DNA from 3 places in the Planococcus sp. BI3 genome. Region 2 is predicted to be linked to each of the others. Evidence: predicted binding sites of a transcription regulator. Region 2 holds the regulator's gene; each other region holds the start of a gene.
What was found. Region 2 encodes CtsR, which represses protease genes until heat stress. Its sites were predicted from a motif close to ATGGTCAATAAAGGTCAAACA; they were not measured.
Positions count from the first base shown of each region.

Region 1 (8,176 bases), 1.3 Mb from region 2:
CTCCTAGTTAATCTTATTGAAGAAGAATAAAGCCAAAGTTCCTGGTCCAGTATGTGCTGCAATGACAGAACCGATCATATGGATTTCAATCTTTTGAGGATGGAAATTCTCCTCGATTTCCTGTTTCAGGACGTTAGCAAATTCTTCGTCATCGCCATGGCTGATGGCAATTGTCTGCTGATCCAATTGTGTGCCGCGTTCTTTCATCAATTCAATCATCCGTTTGATGACTTTCTTGCGTCCACGCAGTTTTTCAATCGGCACCAATTTACCGTCTTCTACATGAAGAAGTGGTTTGATGTTCAATAATCCACCTACAAAGGCGCTGCCTTTGGAGATGCGTCCGCCTTTTGCCATATAATCCAAATCTTCAACGGTAAACAGGCTTTCTAGATGATCGGCCATAAAACGGGTTTTTTCGATGATTTTGTCCAGTGGCTGTCCGGCGGTGCGCAATGAAGCCGCTTCTTTCACCAACAGGCCATAACCGAGTGAGGCGGCTTTCGAGTCCAGTATCGTCAATTTCAGGTCAGGGTATTCCTCACGCACCTGATCCGCTACCATCACCGCTGTACTATAGGTGCCGGAAAGTTCGGAAGAGAAGGCGATATAGTAACCTTCGTCGCCATCTTTAGCCAATTGCTCAAAAGCACTCAGCATTTCCTCTGGTGAAACCTGGGATGTTTTTGGGTGGTTGCCTGCACGAATCGCATCAAATACTTTAATGGATTGAATACCTCGTATGTCTTCGTAATCCTGATCTCCAATATGAACACGAAGTGGAAATAAAATGACGTTTTCATTTTCAAAAAAATCTTTTGGCAGGTCAGATGCGCTGTCAGCGAATAATCTCATAGTGATCCCCTTTCTTAATTTACAGTTTCAATCGGTCAATCAGCAGTTCAGCAATGCCGTCGTCATTATTAGTTAAGGTGATTTCATTGGCAATGGATTTCAAAGGGCTGATGGCGTTGCCCATCGCTACGCCGACTCCCGCAAAATCAATCATCTCAAGATCATTGTCTTCATCTCCGAACGCAATGATGTTTTCCCGTGAGATTCCGAGTGATTTGGAGACGCGGTCCAACCCGACAGCTTTGCTCATGCCACTTTTAACGATTTCGATAACATGCCAGGGAGCTCCCCAACGGCGGTGGTCAATCACTTCGGCGTGCACAGAGGAGAGATGGTCATGGATTTCTTGTACCCGCTCATAAGGCGCATGGATTAAAATAGACGTGGGGTCTGTTTTCAGGTAATTGCGCAAATCGCCTGTCGTGATGGTAGGGTCGCCGAACCGGAAAATATCCATCAGTTTTTCATCATGGTGATGGACATAGACATCGTCCAGTACCTCAGCCACAATATTATGGAAATCATAATCGTGCATCGACTCCACCACTTCATGGACAACATCCAATCCGATTGGTGTATGGTGCATCCCCCACTGTTGGTTTTGGGGATGATGGACGAACGCTCCATTAAAGTTGACGATGGGTGTGGTCAATCCTAATTCCTTGTAATAGGTTTCACTTGAGCGATAGGGGCGGCCGGTGGCGATCATCACCTGGTGTCCTGCTTCAAGCGCTTTATTTAAAGTCAGTTTCGTTTTAGGTGAAATGACTTTCTGGTCGGTTAATAGGGTTCCATCCAAATCAAGGACAATTAAATGTTGTTTCATAAAATAACCGACTCCTTTCTATATATTACTAGTGTAGCGATAATGCAAGGGTTTCGTCAAAAAATCTTGAGGAAATCAAAAGACTTTTACAGGACAGGAATTGGTGTTTGCTGGATATCTGGAAGATTGGTACGATTACTGATGAAGGAAGTGATTGTAAATGAGAGTCCAAAGACAAATATGGGGGCATATCCCTTTGCTTCATATAACTCCGGATCAGGATGTGGAGAAGGCATTGCCGACGGTTATTTTTTTTCATGGCCATATGAGTGCAAAAGAGCATAATCTGCATTACGCCTATCAATTGGCTGAAAAAGGGCTTCGGGTGATTTTGCCGGATGCGCATCTTCATGGGGAACGAAGTGAAGGATTGGATGAAGTTCAAATAAGCTTGCGATTTTGGGAAATCGTGCTGACATCAATTGAGGAATTGGCGTTTCTGCATAAAGAAATACATAAGCAGGGTCTGGTGGTTGGAGAGCCAGGAATAGGCGGCACGTCCATGGGGGCCATTACAACTATGGGAGCATTGACAGTCTATCCGTGGATCAAAGCAGCAGCAGTCATGATGGGCGCAGGGAATTACGTGGAATTGGCTCAAGCTCAGATGGCTCAATACGAATCGAGAGGCTTCCAATTGCCGATAAGCGCTGAAGAACGTGAAAAGATGCTGGCTACTTTAGCTATTTTTGACAGCAGCCACCATCTGGAAAACTTCAATGCACGGCCCATTTATTTCTGGCATGGCGAACAGGATGTGACGGTACCGTTTGAACCGACGTACCGCCTCTTTAAAGAGTTGAAAAAACAATATGAAGCTGTCCCTGAAAAAATTGTTTTTAAGCGTGAGCGGGAAGCAGGGCATGCAGTAAGCCGAAGCGGCATGCTCGAAGCCACTGACTGGCTGGCTGAGCATTTGGCCCACTAAGCTTGTGGATTTCATTTTCTGAGAAAGTTTGTTAAGATGGTACTAATAGTAGAGGGAGGGATTTTGAATGGATCAAGACATGAAAGAAAGCATGATGGGTGCCTTGGAAACAGTAGTCGATCCGGAACTGGGAGTCGATATTGTTAACTTGGGACTTGTCTATGATGTGACGGTTACAGAAGACGGTTTTGCAGTGGTTACCATGACTTTGACATCAATGGGTTGTCCAATGGGACCTCAAATCGTGGAAATGGTTAAAAATTCTTTGTATGAGTTGCCTGAAGTGGAAGAAGTCGATGTTAAAATCGTTTGGACACCAGTATGGAGCAAAGAACATATGTCTCGTTACGCAAAAATGGCGCTTGGCGTCCGATAAAAGATACACCAAAAGCCTTTCCGGAATTTATTCCGGAAAGGCTTTTTCAATTCTCCCGATTTATCCATGGATGGAGGTGTTCGGCTAATGATGATAAAGGGGTCGCTGGAACGATTTCTTTAACCCCAAAACAGATTCTTAAATATACTAAATTCACAGCCTTAATAATTGCATATTCCTGAAAAATTGACTATAATCTAATTAGTCAAAGATAGTCAAATTAATTGAAAGGTGTGATTTTTTATGGTTCAATCCCCAAATAACACAGATCAAAAATCTCCATTAGAACAGTTCGGCCGGAATATGGTGGAACAGGCGCAATCAGGGAAAATGGATCCCGTGATCGGAAGAGATCAGGAAATCCGCAACGTTATCCGGATCCTATCCCGGAAAACGAAAAACAATCCGGTGTTGATCGGAGAGCCTGGTGTCGGTAAAACTGCGATTGTCGAAGGGCTGGCACAGCGCATCGTCCGCAACGATGTTCCGGAAGGGTTGAAAAACCGGACCATTTATGAACTCGACATGAGTGCATTGATTGCCGGAGCCAAGTACCGGGGGGAATTCGAAGAACGCTTAAAAAGCGTCTTGAAGCAAGTCAAAGACAGTGAAGGTCAGATCATCCTGTTCATTGATGAGATTCATACCATCGTTGGAGCGGGTAAAACGGAAGGCGCCATGGACGCTGGAAATATGCTGAAGCCGATGCTCGCACGGGGGGAATTATACTGTATCGGAGCGACCACATTGGACGAGTATCGGATGCATATTGAAAAAGATGCAGCCCTGGAACGCCGTTTCCAACAGGTCATGGTCCGTGAGCCGTCAGTGGAAGATACGGTTTCCATTCTGCGCGGATTAAAGGAACGCTTTGAATTGCACCACGCTGTCCGCATTCATGACCGCGCGATTGTAGCAGCGGCTGCGATGTCAGACCGTTATATCACGGAGCGTTTCTTGCCGGACAAAGCCATCGATTTGATCGATGAAGCCTGTGCGATGATCCGGACGGAAATCGATTCGATGCCGCAGGAGCTTGATGAAGTGACACGCCGCCTCATGCAGCTTGAAATTGAAGAGCAGGCGCTGATGAAAGAAACAGACTTGGCAAGTAAAACCAGACTGGAGACCTTGCGCAAAGAAATCACAGAGTTGCGCGACTCTTCGGCTGATATGAAAAATCAGTGGACAGAAGAAAAAGAATCCTTGAAAAAAATCCAGGAAAAACGGGAACAATTGGATCAATTCCGAAGACAGCTGGAAGACGCAGAAAACCGCTATGACTTGAATGCTGCAGCAGTTTTGCAGCATGGCAAAATTCCTGAACTTGAAAAAGAATTGATGGCGCTCGAAGCAGATCTGGAAAAAGACGGGGCTGAACGTTTGCTGCGTGAAGAAGTAACAGAAGAAGAAATTGCGGGAATTGTCGCCAGATGGACGGGCATTCCGGTAACCAAACTGGTGGAAGGCGAGCGGGAGAAGCTGCTGCGTTTAGGCGAGACTTTGAAAGAACGGGTAATCGGCCAGGATCGAGCTGTTGAACTGGTCACTGAAGCAGTTTGGAGAGCACGTGCAGGAATCAAAGATGAAAGAAAGCCCATTGGGTCGTTCATTTTCCTTGGTCCGACAGGCGTCGGTAAAACCGAATTGGCCAAGTCATTGGCAGCCAATTTGTTTGATTCGGAAGATCATTTCATCCGGATTGACATGTCCGAGTACATGGAAAAACATAGTGTATCCCGTTTGGTCGGAGCACCACCAGGCTATATCGGCTACGAAGAAGGCGGACAGCTGACAGAAGCGGTGCGCCGCAATCCATATTCTGTCGTGTTGCTTGATGAGATTGAAAAAGCGCATCCGGATGTCGCCAATATCCTGCTGCAGATCCTCGACGACGGCCGCATCACCGACAGCCAGGGGCGATTGGTCAACTTCTCGAATACAGTAGTGATCATGACCTCCAATATTGGATCAGCCCAAATCAGTGATACGAGCAATGAACATGACATCGAAGACATTGTCATGAGCGAGCTGCGCAGACATTTCAAACCTGAGCTATTGAACCGCATCGACGATATCGTCATTTTCCATGCGCTCAATAATGTCCACTTCTACGGCATTGCCAAGAAAATGATTGCTGAACTGGCAGCACGCATCAGCCAACAGCACATCAAATTGACTGTGGATGATTCAGTCATCAACCATATTGTAGAAGCGGGAACGGATCCGGTGTTTGGGGCACGTCCATTGAAACGGTTTATTCAACGCAATATCGAAACGAATATTGCCCGCGAATTGATCAAAGGCGGAATTGTCGCCAATACAGAATTGGAATTGACCATGGATGACAACAAGCAAATCGTCATCAACAAAAAAGAAGCATAAACCAAAAAAGAAGCGCAGGCCGGAGTTCCGGTCTGCGCTTCTTTTTCTTATTAATGCTTTTCAGGAGTCGGTCCTTCAGGGATAATAGCTGCCATGACGAAGATCAGAATAGTAACCCCGACTGAAATGTAAACGCCGATCATGAAATCGAAAGGTACGTTCTGTACTGCACTTACAACATAATTAAGCAATGAAATCAAAAAGAATGACCATAAAAAAGTTCCAATATACTGCATCTGGTTTCACCTCTACATAGAATATCTAGGTTAATCATAGCATAAGCATTCACAGACAGAAAGAAAGATTCCTGAGAATGAAGATTTTTTGTCGGAAATATGTCAGTTAGTTGAAATAACACAGTAGATGACGTATTATTAACACCAGGTACTAATATATGATGATAATTGAAATGAGGGATACATGATGAGTACTGGAATAATCGGTATAGGCAGATGTTTGCCAGAAGATAAATTGACGAATTTTCAGTTGGAGCAACGGATGGATACAAGTGATGAATGGATCCGGACAATGACGGGGATAGAAGAACGCCGTATTGCAAAAGACGATCAGGACACTTCTGACTTGGCGCGCGAAGCTGCACAAAGAGCCATTGAAGATGCCGGCATTGATCCAGCTGAAATCGGTTTGATCTTAGTGGCGACAGTTACGCCCGACCAACCATTCCCATCAATGTCCTGCGTAATTCAACAGGAGATTGGCGCTGTCAATGCTGCTGCCATGGATATCTCAGCTGCATGTGCAGGATTTATGTACGGAGTCATTACTGCAAAACAATTCATCGATTCTGATGTTTATAAATATGTACTGGTTGTTGGTGTTGAAAAATTATCGAAGATCACCAACTGGGAAGACCGCAACACCGCTGTGCTTTTTGGTGATGGCGCCGGAGCGGCAGTCCTAGGAAAAGTTTCAGAAGGCCGGGGAATCCTATCCTTTGAACTCGGAGCTGATGGAACTGGAGGCAAACACCTCTTCCAGGACGAGGAAGATCATCTGCAGATGAACGGCCGTGAAGTCTTTAAATTCGCGGTACGCCAAATGGGTGAATCAGCAGTGAACGTAATCGAAAAAGCGGGATTACAAAAAGAAGATGTTGATTTTCTGATTCCGCATCAAGCAAATATCCGCATTATGGAGGCATCCAGAGAACGCTTGGGTCTTCCAGTTGAAAAAATGTCGAAAACGATTCAGAAGTATGGCAACACTTCAGCAGCGTCAATCCCGATTTCTTTGGTCGAAGATATCGAAGAAGGCCGTGTCAAAGACGATGATGTCATCGTCATGGTCGGTTTTGGCGGCGGCCTTACTTGGGGCGCAATCGCTATGAAGTGGGGTAAATAATTAGGTATGCGAAAGGAAGAAGATAGAATGGAAAATCGCCGTGTAGTTATTACAGGAATTGGTGCTGTAACGCCTTTGGGCAATAATATTGAAACGACATGGGAAGCTGTGAAAAACGGCAAATCCGGTGTCGGTCCTTTAACCCGGTTGGATGCGGACCTGTATTCAGCAAAAATTGCAGCAGAAGTAAATGACTTTTCAATAGAAGATTATATCGAAAAGAAAGATGCCCGGAAAATGGATCGCTTTACGCATTATGCGTTGGCTGCTTCCATCATGGCAATGAAAGATGCTGCTCTTGAACTGGATGAAAAAACAGGGTTGCGGACGGGAGTATGGATCGGTTCGGGTATTGGCGGCATGGAGACCATCGAAAATCAGATGAACGTACTGAATACAAGAGGTGTCCGACGCATCAGCCCGTTCTTGATCCCGATGATCATTCCGGATATGGCATCAGGCCAAGTATCGATTTACTTTGGCGCCAAAGCCATCAACTCATGTTCAGTGACTGCTTGTGCTTCAGGCACAAACTCAATCGGCGACGCTTTTAAAGTCATTCAGCGTGGAGATGCAGATGTCATGATTTCCGGCGGAGCTGAAGCACCGATCACGCAATTGTCTGTAGCTGGATTTACAGCGAACACGGCATTGACGACAAACCCGGATGCAGCTACAGCTTCCCGTCCGTTCGATAAAAATCGTGATGGTTTTGTTATCGGTGAAGGGGCAGGAATCGTCATCCTTGAAGAATATGAGCATGCAAAAGCACGTGGTGCTAAAATGTATGCGGAGGTTGTCGGTTACGGTTCAACGGGCGACGCCCATCATATTACAGCTCCTGCTGAAGGTGGAGAAGGCGCAGCACGTGCTATGGTGCAAGCTTTGGCAGATGCAGGTGTTGAAACGACGGAAGTCGGTTATATCAATGCCCATGGAACAAGCACACCGTATAACGACTTATACGAAACAATGGCTGTAAAAACCGTATTCGGCGAACATGCCTACAAATTAGGCATGAGTTCGACAAAATCCATGACGGGCCATTTACTTGGCGCTGCTGGTGGGGTCGAAGCTATTTTCACAGCTTTGGCCTTGCAAGAAGGCATCATGCCTCCAACAACTAATTACGAAACACCTGATGAGCAATGTGATTTGGACTATGTCCCTAACGTAGCACGCAAAGCGGATTTCAATTTTGCGATGAGCAATTCACTGGGCTTTGGCGGACATAACGCTTCACTTGTATTCAAGAAAGCTTAAAATACCCTAAATGAAATGGCAATCTGCGATTTATCCCGCAGATTGTCATTTTTTATTGCTTTTAAATGTAAACTAAGAGGAAATACACCTAAAAACTTATAAAAATTGAAAAAAATTTCCGATTGTTAAATCTATTATGGTATTGTAAATAGATAGAGGCCATACTGTTTAATAATTTAGG
Region 1 is NZ_CM155266.1:3,883,623-3,891,798, forward strand. Features, by position in the region: gene AC1MEO_RS19075 (DegV family protein) at 4-855, opposite strand; gene AC1MEO_RS19080 (Cof-type HAD-IIB family hydrolase) at 875-1,681, opposite strand; gene AC1MEO_RS19085 (prolyl oligopeptidase family serine peptidase) at 1,842-2,609, shown strand; gene AC1MEO_RS19090 (metal-sulfur cluster assembly factor) at 2,677-2,985, shown strand; gene AC1MEO_RS19095 (ATP-dependent Clp protease ATP-binding subunit) at 3,229-5,370, shown strand; gene AC1MEO_RS19100 (DUF2929 family protein) at 5,421-5,606, opposite strand; gene AC1MEO_RS19105 (beta-ketoacyl-ACP synthase III) at 5,794-6,732, shown strand; gene fabF (beta-ketoacyl-ACP synthase II) at 6,760-7,995, shown strand.
Region 1: the regulator CtsR is predicted to act here: its motif matches at 3,187-3,207, upstream of AC1MEO_RS19095 (ATP-dependent Clp protease ATP-binding subunit).

Region 2 (8,176 bases):
TGCCATGCGCTTGGGATAGTTGAAACTTGATGGCGTCACCAAGGCCTGGATTTCAACCAGGATGGGGCGCGTCCCTTCCATGGATGCTACAACAGTCGAGCCCGCTGAACCACTCGACCGTTCCTGCAGAAACAATTCGGACGGATTCAACACTTCTTTCAGTCCGCCTTGAAGCATTTCAAAAATCGCAATTTCATTGGTTGAGCCGAAGCGGTTTTTAACGCTGCGTAAAATCCGGTACGTGTGATGGCGTTCGCCTTCAAAATACAGCACAGTATCCACCATATGCTCCAAAATACGCGGCCCTGCAATCTGCCCTTCTTTCGTTACATGGCCTACGAGAAAGATGGCAATATTTTTCGTTTTTGCAATTCGCATTAATTCTGCGGTACTTTCTCTTACCTGTGTTACACTCCCGGGTGCAGAAGTCACTTCAGGATGATGAACTGTCTGAATCGAATCGATAATTACAAAATCAGGTGCTACATCTTCAATCGTATGATGAATCAATTCAAGATTCGTTTCCGCATAGATGAACAGCTCTGAAGATGAAGCATCCAAACGCTCTGCCCGTAATTTGGTTTGACGAATGGATTCTTCCCCGGAAATATATAATACCCGGCTGCCGCTATTAGCAAGCATAGCCGAAACCTGCAGGAGCAACGTCGATTTCCCGATGCCTGGGTCTCCCCCAATCAGGATCAGTGATCCTGGAACAATGCCACCGCCAAGTACACGGTTCAATTCGCTTAGCTCTGTTTCCACACGTGGTTCGTCCTGTGTTTCAATCGCATTGATTGGTATCGCTTTTTGGGGAACCGATGCACTGTGCTGAAAAGCGCCGCGCGTCCCTTTAGGAGCAGCAACTTCAACTTCTTCAGTCATCGTATTCCATGCTGCACAGCCTGGGCATTTCCCCATCCACCTGGCGGATTCATAACCACACGACTGACAAATGAACTTTGTCTTTTTTTTAGCCAAGTGTACCTCTCCTTAAATAGAAAAACCGCTCGCCGGAGAGCAACTCCGGCGAGCGGAATGTTCTTATTTTTTTTCCACTACCGCTTCTTTCGCTTCTTCTGTTTCTTTTGTGCGAACGATGAAGTCATCATCTTCTACATCGAAGATAATACGTTGGCCTGATAATGCTGTACCTTTTAACAGCTCTTCTGACAAACGGTCTTCCACGTGTTTTTGAAGAGAACGGCGAAGTGGTCGTGCCCCGTATTCTGGGTCATATCCTTCTTTAGCCACTTTTTCAAGTGCTGCCTCAGTCAATTCCAAATCGATATCCTGCTCTTTCAGGCGATCAACCAATTGTTTGGTCATCAAGTTCACAATCTCTCTTAAATTCTCTTTTTCAAGAGAATGGAAGACGATCATATCATCGACACGGTTTAAGAATTCTGGGCGGAATGCTTTTTTCAACTCAGCAAGCATCTTGCCTTTCATGTCTTTGTAATCCGTTTTCGCATCATCTAAATTGAAACCAACATACTTATTGTATTTCAATTCTTCCGCACCAACGTTTGAAGTCATGATGATAACTGTGTTGCGGAAATCGACTCTGCGGCCCTTAGAATCCGTCAAACGGCCATCTTCAAGAACCTGCAGCAGAATATTGAATACGTCAGGGTGAGCTTTTTCAATTTCGTCAAGCAGCACGACTGAGTATGGTTTTCTGCGAACTTTCTCTGTCAACTGTCCGCCTTCTTCGTAGCCCACATATCCTGGAGGTGAACCGACCAAACGTGAAGTCGAATGTCTTTCCATGTATTCGGACATATCAATGCGGATCATCGCTTCTTCATCACCAAACATGGATTCAGCCAGCGCACGCGCCAATTCCGTTTTACCAACACCAGTGGGTCCAAGGAAGATGAACGATCCGATTGGGCGTTTTGGATCTTTCAACCCGGCACGCGCACGGCGAATGGCTTTTGAAATCGATGTGACAGCCTCATTTTGGCCGATAACACGGTTATGAAGAATTGATTCCAAGTTCAACAATTTATCGGATTCTGTTTGTGCCAGTTTCGAAACCGGAATACCGGTCCACATAGAAACTACTTTCGCGATATCTTCCACGGTCACTTCAGACTCTTCTTTTCCTTGCTTTTCTTTCCATTCTTTCTTTGTTTTATCTAATTGGTTCTGCAGCTTTTGTTCAGCATCCCGAAGAGAAGCCGCTTTTTCAAATTCCTGGCTTTGCACTGCTTCGTTTTTCTCAGAACGCGCAGCTTCCAAACGCGCTTCCAACTCTTTCAAATCCGGTGGAGTCGTGTAAGAGCGAAGTCTTACTTTAGATCCTGCTTCATCAATCAAGTCAATCGCTTTATCGGGCAAGAAACGATCCGAAATGTAGCGGTCTGACATTTTAGCTGCTGCTTCAATCGCTTCATCCGTAATTTTCACACGGTGATGCGCTTCATAGCGATCGCGCAGTCCGCGGATAATTTGAATCGACTCGTCTACTGTAGGCTCATCCACTTGGATTGGCTGGAAACGGCGTTCAAGAGCCGCGTCTTTTTCAATATACTTGCGGTACTCATCCAAAGTCGTAGCACCGATACATTGAAGTTCACCGCGGGATAATGAAGGTTTCAGGATATTGGACGCATCAATCGCCCCTTCTGCTCCACCTGCTCCAATTAACGTATGAAGCTCATCGATGAAGAGGATAACATTGCCTGCCTGGCGAATTTCATCCATCACTTTTTTCAGGCGATCTTCGAATTCACCGCGGTATTTCGTTCCGGCAACCACTGTACCCATATCGAGAACCATAACGCGTTTGTCGCGCAAAGTTTCCGGAATTTCATTGTTGACGATTTGTTGTGCCAAACCTTCAGCAATCGCGGTTTTACCGACACCCGGTTCCCCGATTAAAACAGGGTTGTTTTTAGTTCTGCGGCTCAATACTTCAATCACACGCGTAATTTCATCACTACGGCCAATGACCGGATCCAAGCCGCCTTCACGTGCTACCTGAGTCAAATCACGTGCCAAACCATCCAATGTCGGCGTATTTGCCGAAGCATTCGGGCTTGTACCTGTAGATGCCTGCTCATTGTTGCCCAAGAGCTGCAATACTTGCTGGCGCGCTTTATTCAAGCTGACACCGGCATTTCCTAACACACGTGCTGCAACGCCTTCACCTTCACGAATCAATGCCAGCAACAAATGCTCTGTACCAATATAAGAATGGCCCAATTTACGGGACTCATCAACTGACAATTCAATAACTTTTTTCGCTCTTGGTGTGTAATGGACGATCGGACCAACATCTTTTTCACCGACGCCAACAAGTTCTTTAACGCCTTCCTCTATCAATTGTGTATTCACTTCAATCGCTTCAAGAGCTTTAGCGGCAATACCGCCACCTTCGCGAATTAAACCAAGAAGAATATGCTCTGTACCGATTGATTCATGTTTCATACGAATGGCCTCTTCTTGAGCTAACTGAAGAACTTTTTGTGCGCGTTGTGTAAATCGATTAAACATCATGCAAGATCCTCTCCTTCACTATTTATACCTTCTTTATTCAATCGCTCCCGGAACAATTTTGCCCGGGCAAAATCGCGTTCTTTCGGCTGCAGCGGCTTATCAGCATATTGTTGCAGAAATGCCGGCTGCATAAAAATCATCAATTCATTCAAAATCGACATGTCTACATCCTGGATCATTTTTAAATCAATACCCAATCGAACATCTGACAAACAAGTGGCAGCTTCTTCCGTCGTCAGCAGTCTCGAATGGGTAAGAATACCAAGCGAACGATAGACACGATCTTCCAACAGCAGCGGCGAATTCAAAAAAATTGCTTCCCGCGCCTTGCGTTCTTGTTGGATTATCTGTTCTGTCATATTCTCTAAATCCTGAAGAATTTCATATTCGGATTTACCTAGCGTCAATTGATTGGAAATTTGATATACATTTCCCAATGCCTCGCTGCCTTCCCCATAAATTCCGCGAACCACCATACCAAGTCTTGAAATCGCAGGAATAATCCGTTGAATTTGATGCGAGATAGTCAAAGCCGGCAAATGAAGCATAACCGATGCTCTCATTCCTGTACCTACATTTGTTGGGCAGCTGGTTAAGTAACCGTATTTTTCATGAAAAGCATACGACAAATTCTTTTCTAATAACGAATCTAACTCATTGGCTATTTTATAGGCTTTTTGAAGACGGAATCCTGACTGCAGACTTTGAATTCTTAAATGATCCTCTTCATTTACCATAATACTCAGCTCTTCATCTTCAGACAATAAAACAGAACCGGAATGGTGGCTATTAGCAAGATAAGGACTGATTAAATGCTTTTCCACTAATACTTCCTTTTGCAGCTGAGCAAGTTCTTCAATACTAATATGACTGAAAGTATAGTCTAACTCACTGCCTTTATCTATCAATACAGAAGAGATTTCTTTATCCACTTTGAGCGCTTCATCTTCCGTAAAAGAATAAGGGAATTTAAAATCATTCAAATTTCTAGCTAATCGAATTCTTGTACTCATTGCAATATCAACATTTTCGCCACCATTGGCCATCCAGCTGCTTGCTCGAGGTTGGAGAAACCGTTCAACTGCCATCTGCGGCACCCCCCTCAAGCTTGGTACTTAAAACTTTTACTTCATCTCTTAATCTTGCTGCTTCTTCAAAGTGTTCCCCTTGAATTGATACATGCATTTGCTTTCGAAGTTCTTCAATTTCTTTTTTTATTTTTAAGGTAGTGCCGTAGGAAGCTGGTATTTTGCCAGTGTGTTCTGTATTCCCGTTATGGAAACGTTTAAATATTTCATTGAGTTGTGGCGAAAACGTATCGTAGCAAGTAGCGCAGCCAAACTTTCCAAGCTGTAAAAATTTAGCGAAAGTAAAACCACATGAGGCACAAGTCGCCATTTCCTTTCTAACTGGGTTAATGGATGCCTGCGAACTAGGGAACCAATTTGATAATAACTGATGAATAGCTAATGGATCTTGTTCAAAAGCAATATTAATACTATGGTTTTCAGCAGCGCAGATATGACATAAATGAAGCTCTATTATCTGTCCTTGTTGCTGTTGTTTAACTATTACTGATGCAGAACGTTCTCCGCACTGATCGCAAATCATCTTTTCACCCCTTTATGTGTTCGATTGATATTTAATTGTGAAGAGCATCGCTATAAGGATGCGTGCTCGGACTTCATCGCGTGTCGGAAGAGGCAAAAGCAGTGTCGCGCGATCAACAGCACTGAGAATCAGTTTTGCTTCTCGCTTCGAAATAATGTCTTCATCCAACAGTCTGAAAACGATATCCTCTGCCATTACTTGCGTAGCACCGTGCTCCAAACGTTGAATTACTTCTGCAATCACATCTGATTTTTGATGAAGTCTAATTCTTTTAATGCGAATATACCCGCCGCCCCCGCGTTTACTTTCTACCAAGTACCCACGATCAACAGTAAAACGAGTATTAATGACATAGTTTATTTGAGATGGTACGCATTGAAATTTTTCAGCTACTTCACTCCGTTTAATTTCAATATGATCTCTCTCGCTTAATTCGATAACTTGCTTCAAATAACCTTCAATTACATCCGAAATATTCCGCATCGCCTTCACCTCTTCGATACATAATATAGCCAAAGTTGACTTTGACTATATTTGACTTAATTATACACCAAGCTTTTTATAGATATCAAATAGTATGTATCGAAGGTTTTAATCAATTAAAAAAGTCTTAAAGCTAGAATGCTAAAAGACTTTTAAACCTTACTCTTGATCTAGTATTTTTTTCACAAAATCTTTAGCATGACTAGATACTGACCCAGTTTTTTCTTCTAAATATTTAGTCTTCCACTTAATCCCCTCTTGCCAAATTTCCACTACATCCCCCACTGAGACATTATGAGTGAAATCCACTAAAGGAAAGGTATACTGTTCCTCATTTTCTTTAACCGCCTTCAATAATACCGTTCTTTTATCAATAGCTTCTACTTTGTATACACCTGGTTTCATAATTACTCACCTCACTCTTGTTTTCCCATTCCAATACATATTCAATCCTTATTCCCACTCAAAGTTTCATTCTTTTATTTTTCTTTTTTCCTAAACAAAAAAGCCGTTACCGGAATCGGTAACGACTTTCTTTCATATAGACCAGCGACGTCCTACTCTCACAGGGGGAGACCCCCAACTACCATCGGCGCAAAAGAGCTTAACTGCCGTGTTCGGGATGGGAACGGGTGTGGCCTCTTTGCCATCATCACTGGACTATTTGCTTGAGCTTGTTCGCTCAAAACTGGATACACGACATTGATTCCATGCAAGAATCCGTACGGTTGTTTGGTTAAGTCCTCGATCGATTAGTATTCGTCAGCTGCACGTGTCGCCACGCTTCCACCTCGAACCTATCTACCTCATCGTCTTTGAGGGATCTTACTTGCTTGCGCAATGGGAAATCTCATCTTGAGGGGGGCTTCGTGCTTAGATGCTTTCAGCACTTATCCCGGCCACACATAGCTACCCAGCGATGCCCTTGGCAGAACAACTGGTACACCAGCGGTGTGTCCATCCCGGTCCTCTCGTACTAAGGACAGCTCCTCTCAAATTTCCTGCGCCCGCGACGGATAGGGACCGAACTGTCTCACGACGTTCTGAACCCAGCTCGCGTACCGCTTTAATGGGCGAACAGCCCAACCCTTGGGACCGACTACAGCCCCAGGATGCGATGAGCCGACATCGAGGTGCCAAACCTCCCCGTCGATGTGGACTCTTGGGGGAGATAAGCCTGTTATCCCCGGGGTAGCTTTTATCCGTTGAGCGATGGCCCTTCCATGCGGAACCACCGGATCACTAAGCCCGTCTTTCGACCCTGCTCGACCTGTACGTCTCGCAGTCAAGCTCCCTTCTGCCTTTACACTCTGCGAATGATTTCCAACCATTCTGAGGGAACCTTTGGGCGCCTCCGTTACTCTTTAGGAGGCGACCGCCCCAGTCAAACTGCCCGCCTGACACTGTCTCCCACCCCGATCAGGGGTGTGGGTTAGAATTTCAATACAACCAGGGTAGTATCCCACTGACGCCTCCCCCGAAGCTGGCGCTCCGGGCTCAAAGGCTCCTACCTATCCTGTACAAGTTGCACCAAAATTCAATATCAGGCTACAGTAAAGCTCCACGGGGTCTTTCCGTCCTGTCGCGGGTAACCTGCATCTTCACAGGTACTATAATTTCACCGAGTCTCTCGTTGAGACAGTGCCCAGATCGTTACGCCTTTCGTGCGGGTCGGAACTTACCCGACAAGGAATTTCGCTACCTTAGGACCGTTATAGTTACGGCCGCCGTTTACTGGGGCTTCAGTTCGCACCTTCGCTTGCGCTAAGCACTCCCCTTAACCTTCCAGCACCGGGCAGGCGTCAGCCCCTATACGTCACCTTACGGTTTTGCAGAGACCTGTGTTTTTGCTAAACAGTCGCCTGGGCCTATTCACTGCGGCTCTCTCGGGCTATACACCCTACCAGAGCACCCCTTCTCCCGAAGTTACGGGGTCATTTTGCCGAGTTCCTTAACGAGAGTTCACTCGCTCACCTTAGAATTCTCTTCTCGCCTACCTGTGTCGGTTTGCGGTACGGGCACCTCCCGCCTCGCTAGAGGCTTTTCTTGGCAGTGTGAAATCAGGGACTCCGAGGCTAGGCCTCTCGCCATCACAGCTCAACGTATCAGGAATGGGATTTGCCTCATTCCACGCCTCACTGCTTGGACGTGCACAACCAACGGCACGCTCTCCTTATCCTTCTGCGTCCCCCCATTGCTCAAACGGCGGGGAGGTGGTACAGGAATATCAACCTGTTGTCCATCGTCTACGCCTATCGGCCTCGACTTAGGTCCCGACTAACCCTGAGCGGACGAGCCTTCCTCAGGAAACCTTGGGCATTCGGTGGACGGGATTCTCACCCGTCTTTCGTTACTCATACCGGCATTCTCACTTCTAAGCGCTCCACCAGTCCTTGCGGTCTGACTTCAACGCCCTTAGAACGCTCTCCTACCACGGACATCTACGATGTCCATCCACAGCTTCGGTAATCCGTTTAGCCCCGGTACATTTTCGGCGCAGTGTCACTCGACCAGTGAGCTATTACGCACTCTTTAAATGATGGCTGCTTCTAAGCCAACATCCTGGTTGTCTAAG
Region 2 is NZ_CM155266.1:2,560,901-2,569,076, forward strand. Features, by position in the region: gene radA (DNA repair protein RadA) at 1-981, opposite strand, end outside; gene AC1MEO_RS12950 (ATP-dependent Clp protease ATP-binding subunit) at 1,045-3,507, opposite strand; gene mcsB (protein-arginine kinase McsB) at 3,504-4,595, opposite strand; gene AC1MEO_RS12960 (UvrB/UvrC motif-containing protein) at 4,585-5,118, opposite strand; gene AC1MEO_RS12965 (CtsR family transcriptional regulator) at 5,131-5,601, opposite strand; gene AC1MEO_RS12970 (hypothetical protein) at 5,761-6,006, opposite strand; rRNA gene rrf (5S ribosomal RNA) at 6,146-6,261, opposite strand; rRNA gene AC1MEO_RS12980 (23S ribosomal RNA) at 6,334-8,176, opposite strand, start outside.

Region 3 (8,176 bases), 1.2 Mb from region 2:
TTCTCCCAGTCCACCGCGGGCTGCAATAAATTGAAGCGCCCGATCAGCTTTAGCGATTGATAACTCTTTGGAGATGGCTGCCATCGTACTGCCGCCAGTTACCGCTATTTTCTTATAACGGATAAATAGTACTTCCAAAAGACGGGCAGCTTCTTTGCCGATATGGGATTTCACTGCTGGAATCTCATCACTGTCCTGCGGCAGGATCACCACTTTTGAGATTCCTAAGATTGTTTGCAATTGTATTTCCATATCAGTCAATCCAGATATTTCACGCACGAAAACCTTCAGTTTTTCCAGCACTTCCAGTCCTTGCGAAGTTACCGTCATACCGGCTGTTTTCATTTCAATCAGCTGCTGATTGCGAAGCAGATCGGTTTCTTTTCTAATCTCACGCTCTGGTGCACCGGCAACTTCACTTAAGGTTCGCCTGCCGATGGGTTGTTCCAAACTGATTGTCTGTAAAATCTGGTAACGTTTTTTCAGGAGTTCGGACATTTCCGGCATCAGTTTTTGCTGAGCGTCAGATAATGCATCCATACTTTCACTCCGTTCTAGCTGGACGTTTTTTGTCCCAGTGAATAATTTTGTGTCCCACTAAAATCATTCTACCTAATCCCTCATTTAAAAGCAAATAAAAAGAAGCGTTAAATTTCTAACGCTTCCAACAATTCGACGTAACCGATATTCCCATATAGCAATACTTCCTCGTCTTTTTCCAATACCGGGATCATCAGCATATATTTCTCGTGTAATGCATCATCGCTTTCGATATCAACTTCCCGATAAGACAGCGGAAAGTCTTCATTGATGAGTCCGATCATCAATTTGGCTTCGTCGCAAAGCGGACAGTTCGAACGTGTGTATAAAGTAAACATCGTATACCTTCTTTCTATTATAGAAGAGCGGAAGTGCCTGTTGAGCTCTGACAGGCATAAGACAGACCAGCAGAGTGGCGTCCTTTGCCACTCAGATGGGTTGGCTTATGACCCGAAGAGCTGGGCGCTGGAGTCTGGACACAGAAAAGCGCAAGCGCCCATCTAGCTCTGACAGGTGTAAGACGATCTGGCGAAGCGACATCTCTTCAGTCGCACAGCCGGAGTGGCTTACATCCCGAAGAGCTGGGCGCTGGAGTCTGGACACAGAAAAGCGCAAGCGCCCATCTAGCTCTGACAGGGGTAAGACGATCTGGCGAAGCGACATCTCTTCAGTCGCACAGCCGGAGTGGCTTACATCCCGAAGAGCTGGGCGCTGGAGCTGGACAAAGAAAAGCGCAAGCCCCTCTTCAGCTCTACTCTCTTATCCTTTTAGAAACCTCGGCCTGCACCGCCTCCGCCAGACATGCCCCCGCCACCTCCGCGGAAACCGCCACCGCCTCCGCCAAATCCACCGCCAAAGCTCCCAGGACCCATGTAAACGCCTCTTCCGCCCCTGCGTCTCGCACGGCCACCGCCTTTGCCGCCTCCGCCTCCCGTAATAAGGATGAGGATAGCGGATACAATCAGGATGGTCATGAATGGCGGAAGCCCTTCTTCCTGTTGCGCGGGATCAGCTGCCTGTGGTTCCACTGGTTCACCGTTCCATTGATATTCGGCAGCAACTTCCTGATACAGAACTTCATATAAATTGATGACGCCTTCGCTGTAATTGCCCTGGCTTAAGTAAGGAATGGCGTATTCATCCAAAATCCTGCCGACTTTCCCATCCGGCAATGCCCCTTCCAGTCCGTAGCCAATTTCCACGTAGATTTCCCGGTTATCCGGTTCATCGAGCGACAACACCACCAGGATGCCGTTGTTTTCCTCTTCTGAGCCGACGCCGTAATGGCGGAACGCTTCATTCGCATAGCTTTCAATCGGCTCGCCTTCCAGTGTCGGGATCACCAGCACCATTATTTGAGCAGTCGTGGCGTCTTCCAGCCCGCGGCCCAATTGCCGCAGCTCTTCTTTTTGCTGCTCCGACAAAATACCAACCTCATCCTGAATGTAAAGATCATTCGTCAATTCCGGAAAGTCAGCTGCCCAGCCACGCCCGCTGACCATCAGCAGCAAGAAGCATAAGAGCGCTATTTTGCGTTTCATTGTTCGTCCTCATCAGTTCCAAAATCGACTTCCGGTGCTTCAGAGGCGTCCGGATCTGCTTCAAAATACTCTTTCTCATCAAAGCCAAAAACTCCTGCAATCATGTTTCCAGGAAAGCTTCTGGCTTTACGATTAAATTCCGAAACTGTTCCATTATAATCCTGTCTGGCTACTGCAATCCGATTTTCTGTCCCTGCCAGCTCATCCGACAGCTGCTGGAAATTTTCACTGGAACGAATTTCCGGATAGTTTTCCACCACCACCAGCAAACGGCTCAATGCACCGCTCAGCTCGGCATCTGCTTCAGCTTGCTCACTGACACCTTCAGCACCGGCCAAATTGGAACGGGCTTCCGTTACACTGTCAATGACACTTTGTTCCTGATCAGCAAAGCCTTTCACCGTTTCCACCAAGTTGGGAATCAAATCAAGTCTGCGCTGCAATTGATTTTCAATTTGGGCATAAGACTGATTGACATCTTCTTCAAGCTGTACAAAGCCGTTATAGCTTGGCACAAGGATTGCTGCAACAATGGCTATAAGTGCGACTACAATAATAATGGGAATCAATAATTTTTTCAAAGGCTCCACCTCTTCATTAGTATGTACTACTAGTCATTTCCCTTTCCGACGGTTCTTTTAAACGTTTCTTATTGAAGTATATAATGGAAGTGGCATTCACTGAGTGATCCTGCCCCTTTAATTAGAGATGTTGATGAATATGGAGCAGATTGAAGAATCCTGCTCCTGGAATGATTTCTCCAAAGCTCTTTCCATCAATCGGTTTGAAGAAGAAAATTCCCCATAAAAAAACGGCCCATCCTGCCATAAAGGCAAAATGGGCCGTGCTGTTTTGTTATGCCCTCGGAGGGGATCGAACCCCCATCTCAAGAATCGGAATCTTACGTGTTATCCATTACACTACGAGGGCGTTTCCGCTGTTAGCGACCTTTCTATTATACAAAAATACTTTAACTTAAGCAAGTCTATTTTTTTAATTCGTTAGATTTGACCTTCATTGACCAACATGTGTATGATAATAGTACAGCTGAGAGGACTTTTCAGCATTGTTTGCAAACAACTTAATTGAGGAGGAACTATTCTATGAACTTAATTCCTACAGTAATCGAACAAACTAGCCGAGGCGAACGTGCCTATGATATCTACTCACGTTTGTTGAAAGACCGTGTAATCATGCTGGGCAGCGGCATTGATGATAATGTTGCGAATTCAATTGTAGCGCAGCTCCTGTTTCTTGAAGCAGAAGATCCGGATAAAGATATTTCAATCTACATCAACAGCCCAGGCGGCAGCATCACGGCCGGTATGGCAATTTATGACACGATGCAGTTTATCCGCCCGGATGTTCAGACCATCTGCATCGGTATGGCCGCTTCAATGGGCGCTTTCTTACTTGCAGCAGGAACAAAAGGCAAACGCCTGGCGCTTCCAAATGCTGAAGTCATGATTCACCAACCTCTTGGCGGTGCTCAAGGACAAGCGACTGAAATTGAAATCGCTGCGAAACGCATTCTGCACCTTCGCGAGAAATTGAACCAGATCCTTTCTGAACGCACTGGCCAGCCTATGGATGTCATTTCCAAAGATACAGACCGCGATAACTTCATGACAGCCGAACGCGCGCTTGAATACGGCTTGATTGACCAAGTCATCACACGCAGCAAGTTGCCTGAAGATCATAAAAAAGATATCTAAAACAAAAACTCACAGCCCATGGCTGTGAGTTTTTTTATGGCTAACGGTTATTACACTTCCTGCTCAATGATCTCCGACAAGGCATGTACCGCTTTTTCTTCATCTAACCCATCTGCAGAGATTTTGACCTCTGTCCCTTTGCTGATGGCCAAGCTCATGATTCCCATGATGCTTTTGGCATTTACTTTTTTATTGTCTTTTTCTAAATAGACATCTGCAGTGTACCGATTCGCTTCCTGAACAAATAAAGCTGCCTGTCTTGCTTGAAGACCTGTTTTCAATAATACTTTCACCTGTTTTTCAACCATACATATCCTCCTCCGAAAACTTCACTCTCTTATATATGAAAGAACAGCCGGCAATTAGCGGCCGATCATTTCTCCATTTCTCAATGACGCTGCAATCTCATCGATTTTCCGCAACCGGTGGTTAACGCCTGACTTGCTGACTGAACCACCCGAGACCATTTCTCCCAACTCTTTAAGAGTCACGTCTTGATACTCTACCCGAAGTCGGGCAATTTCACGCAATCTTTCGGGCAATTGATCGATTCCGATTGCTCCGTCAATAAAACGGATATTTTCGACTTGCCGCAACGCAGCATCAATGGTTTTGTTCAAGTTGGCCGTCTCACAATTCACGAGACGGTTAACGCTGTTGCGCATGTCCCGAATAATTCGGACATCTTCAAATTTCAATAAAGCCGAATGAGCGCCAGTAATGCTCAAGAAGTCCGAAATTTTTTCGGCTTCTTTCAGGTAAGTCACAAAGCCTTTTTTGCGTTCGATCATTTTGCTGTTCAAATGAAATTCGTTCATCAAATCAACCAGAGAATCAGCATGATCTCTATAAAGAGAGTAGATTTCCAAATGGTAGGATGATGTTTCTGGATTGTTGACAGATCCACCTGCCAAAAAGGCCCCCCGTAAATAAGAGCGTTTACAGCAATTCTTCTCAATCAGCGACTTGACGATCTGATGCTGGAATTGAAAGCCTTCCGTCAAAATTTTCAGGTCCTCAAGAATATGCTTGGCCCCTTCGCGGATTCTGCAAATATAAACATTGTTCTTTTTTAAACGCATCTTTTTTCTGACGAGCAATTCGACAGGATAAGCTTTATAAAAGCGTTTCAACAATGTGTAGATGCGTCGAGCAATTGCCGCATTTTCAGTTTGGATATCCAGGCTCAATTGCCGATTGGAAAACGACAGGGTACCATTCATGCGAATCATTGCGGACAGTTCCGCTTTCCCACAACAATCGTCTACTTCTATTTGCGTCATTTCTTTTTTTGTTTCTGATGCAAAAGACAAAATCTGTTCCCCCTTTCAAAGCACTAAAAATAAAGCTGCTTCGAATCTTCACTGGCACGGCCTCCAGCATATTCAAATAACCATTCTGCCACTTTCATCGGCTCGTGACGAACAGTTTCACCAAAGATGTTGGCGATATCTTTTCGATAGACTTCAAGGCCCATCTGTTTTAATCGCTCTTCGTCATATTCGACGGGTGATGCCAGCTCTTTTTTGTAGCGCTCGGCAACAATCGGCGGCATTTGGACTCTATCAAGCAGAATGGCGTCCAGAAAATTTTCGCCTACATGATCATAAAGTGCCTTTACATGGTCAGAGGCTGTATATTTATAGGTTTCACCCGCTTGTGTCATTAGGTTGCAAATGTATATTTTCTTCGCCTTCGCGGCAATCACTGCTTTTTTTATATCCTTCACCAATAGGTTCGGTAAGATGCTGGTGTAAAGGGAACCTGGCCCCACAACGATCACATCAGCGTTTTCAATCGCCGTGATCGTGGCGGGCAGGGTTTTCACGTCATGGGGTTCGATAAACACCCGTTTGATCGGCTGCAAATAAGCTGGGATTTTGGATTCACCTTTGATGATGGTGCCGTCTTCCAGTTCTGCATTGAGCGTCACGATTTGATTGGCCGCAGGCAGAACAGTTCCATTGACGCTCAATACTCGGCTCATTTCACGGACTGCATGGGAAAAATCCCCTGTAATGTCCGTAAGTGCGGCAAGCATCAGATTCCCCAAGGAATGGCCGTCCAGATCCAAGGAATCCTTAAAACGGTATTGGAACATTTCAGCAACTAAGGGTTCTGTATCCGATAATGCTGCGAGAACATTTCGAATATCTCCCGGAGGAGGAACATCCAAATCATTTCTTAAGCGGCCCGAACTTCCTCCGTCATCCGCCACGGTTACGATGGCCGTCAAATCCAGCGGATACAATTTCAATCCGCGCAAAAGTGTCGAAAGTCCGGTGCCCCCGCCTAAAATAACGACGCGTTTCCGATGCTGGTTGCTTTCCATGCACTCATTCCTTTCTTATTTTGACATCCCTGTGCGTAACGATGACTTTATTGTTCTCAGCCAGAAGCTTGCCGTAGTATTCGGCCAAAGTCACCGAACGGTGTTGGCCTCCCGTACAGCCAAACGCAATGACAAGCTGTGCTTTGCCTTCATTTTTATACTGTGGAATCATAAACTGCAATAAATCCGTCAATTTTTCCAAAAGCGTCTGTGTTTCCTGCCATTTCAACACATAGCTTGATACCCGTTCATCAAGGCCTGACAGCGGGTTCAATTCTTCAATATAATAAGGATTCGGCAAAAAGCGAACGTCGAACACTAAATCGGCATCGATCGGCATGCCGTGCTTGAAGCCGAAAGACATCACATTCACTGTAAAGACATTACTGGTCTTTGACGAAAAATCTGTGATGATTCTTTCTTTCAGCTGGCGAGGCGTCATGCCGGAAGTATTGTAGATGTATTGTGCTCTTCCTTGAAGGTCACTTAACATGTCGCGCTCTTTTTTAATGCCGCCCAATACCAATCCACCCGGAGATAACGGATGGGATCTTCTCGTTTCTTTGTATCGGCTCACCAATGTCTGGTTTTCCGCTTCCAGAAATAATACGGTGATGGAAACATTCGTTTCCTTCGATAAATCGTCGATTGCATCGATGAGGCTGTCAAAAAAGTCGCCCCCGCGTAAATCCATGACTGCCGCTACCCGCTTCATCGATTTCCCTGAATCTCTCATCAATTTGATGAAAGTCGGCAACAATGCAGGCGGCAAATTGTCAATCGTAAAAAAACCCAGATCTTCGAAGCTTTGGATTGCGACAGTCTTGCCCGCACCCGACATGCCTGTGATGATGATTAATTCTGTTTCTTCCTTACGATTATCCATTCTGGTGTTTCACCTCTTCGGTTGATGTTTGGATGGTCTCTTTGATCAGCTGGAATTCCGGTGTATAGTAGAATGTTCCATATTGAATCCCTTGCTGGTTGGCGGCAAATTGCAGATTGGTCCGATCTCCTTCTGCCATCGGCAACAATGCCAGTTCCTCCACCGGATGCCATTCCAACAGCCCTTCATCCGTTTCCTTAAATATTTCTCCGGTCAAACTATTCGCTGCAAACGTATACAACATCCACTCGTCCACAGTTTGTTCATTTTCCTGGATCATCATCGTATAGACACCTTTTAAATGTGTACCGATTGGAGTTGCATTCGTTTCTTCCTTGAATTCACGGACTGCCGCTTCGAAAATCGACTCTCCACTTTCCATTTTTCCGCCGGGTGCTACGTACCAGTCACGCCGTGGTTTCTTCAATAATAAGACTTGCCCATTTTTGATGACTAATAAATTCGCAATTCGCTGCACATTCGACACTCCGCATCTATTATAAACTTACTCTATTATACATCTATCCAGGTGTGTCGTGTAAAAGAATACAAAAAAAAGAGGCCATCTTCCGAGTTGCTCGAAAGACGGCCCATCAAAATTCTTTATAAAAAGGGGGTCAATTTACTCTTCCAACTATACCTTCTCTTCATGACAAGCGGGTTACAAAATGATTAAGAAACAATTAAGCTTGTGTTTTCATCCCAATTTTCTCTATCAGCTCTTCAATATAGTGTTGAGCTGCTTGTGCAGCGATACTGCCGTCGCCTGTTGCAGTGACTACTTGGCGCAATGTTTTTTCGCGAACATCGCCTGCTGCATAAATCCCCGGCACACTAGTTTCCATCTTCTCGTTAGTAACAATATAACCTTCAGGGTTTAAAATTCCAAGTGCTGAAAATGGTTTTGTTAAAGGCAGCATGCCGATATAGATGAAGACACCATCTGCTTTAAATTCTCTTTCTTTGGCATCATCCGTTGATACCAATGTGACACTTCCTACTTTGCCGTTTCCGTCATCGTGAATTTCTTTGACGGTGTGGCTCCAGATAAAGTCGATTTTGTTATTGGCGAATGCACGGTCCTGAATGATTTTCTGGGCACGAAGCTCATCACGTCTGTGGACGATCGTTACTTTGTCCGCAAAACGGGTCAAGTAAACCC
Region 3 is NZ_CM155266.1:1,393,599-1,401,774, forward strand. Features, by position in the region: gene AC1MEO_RS07095 (sugar-binding transcriptional regulator) at 1-540, opposite strand, end outside; gene AC1MEO_RS07100 (glutaredoxin family protein) at 648-878, opposite strand; gene AC1MEO_RS07105 (TPM domain-containing protein) at 1,308-2,081, opposite strand; gene AC1MEO_RS07110 (LemA family protein) at 2,078-2,662, opposite strand; tRNA gene AC1MEO_RS07115 (tRNA-Arg) at 2,940-3,011, opposite strand; gene clpP (ATP-dependent Clp endopeptidase proteolytic subunit ClpP) at 3,185-3,796, shown strand; gene AC1MEO_RS07125 (HPr family phosphocarrier protein) at 3,847-4,104, opposite strand; gene whiA (DNA-binding protein WhiA) at 4,159-5,109, opposite strand; gene AC1MEO_RS07135 (gluconeogenesis factor YvcK family protein) at 5,133-6,128, opposite strand; gene rapZ (RNase adapter RapZ) at 6,133-7,014, opposite strand; gene AC1MEO_RS07145 (NUDIX domain-containing protein) at 7,007-7,492, opposite strand; gene trxB (thioredoxin-disulfide reductase) at 7,698-8,176, opposite strand, start outside.
Region 3: the regulator CtsR is predicted to act here: its motif matches at 3,086-3,106, upstream of clpP (ATP-dependent Clp endopeptidase proteolytic subunit ClpP).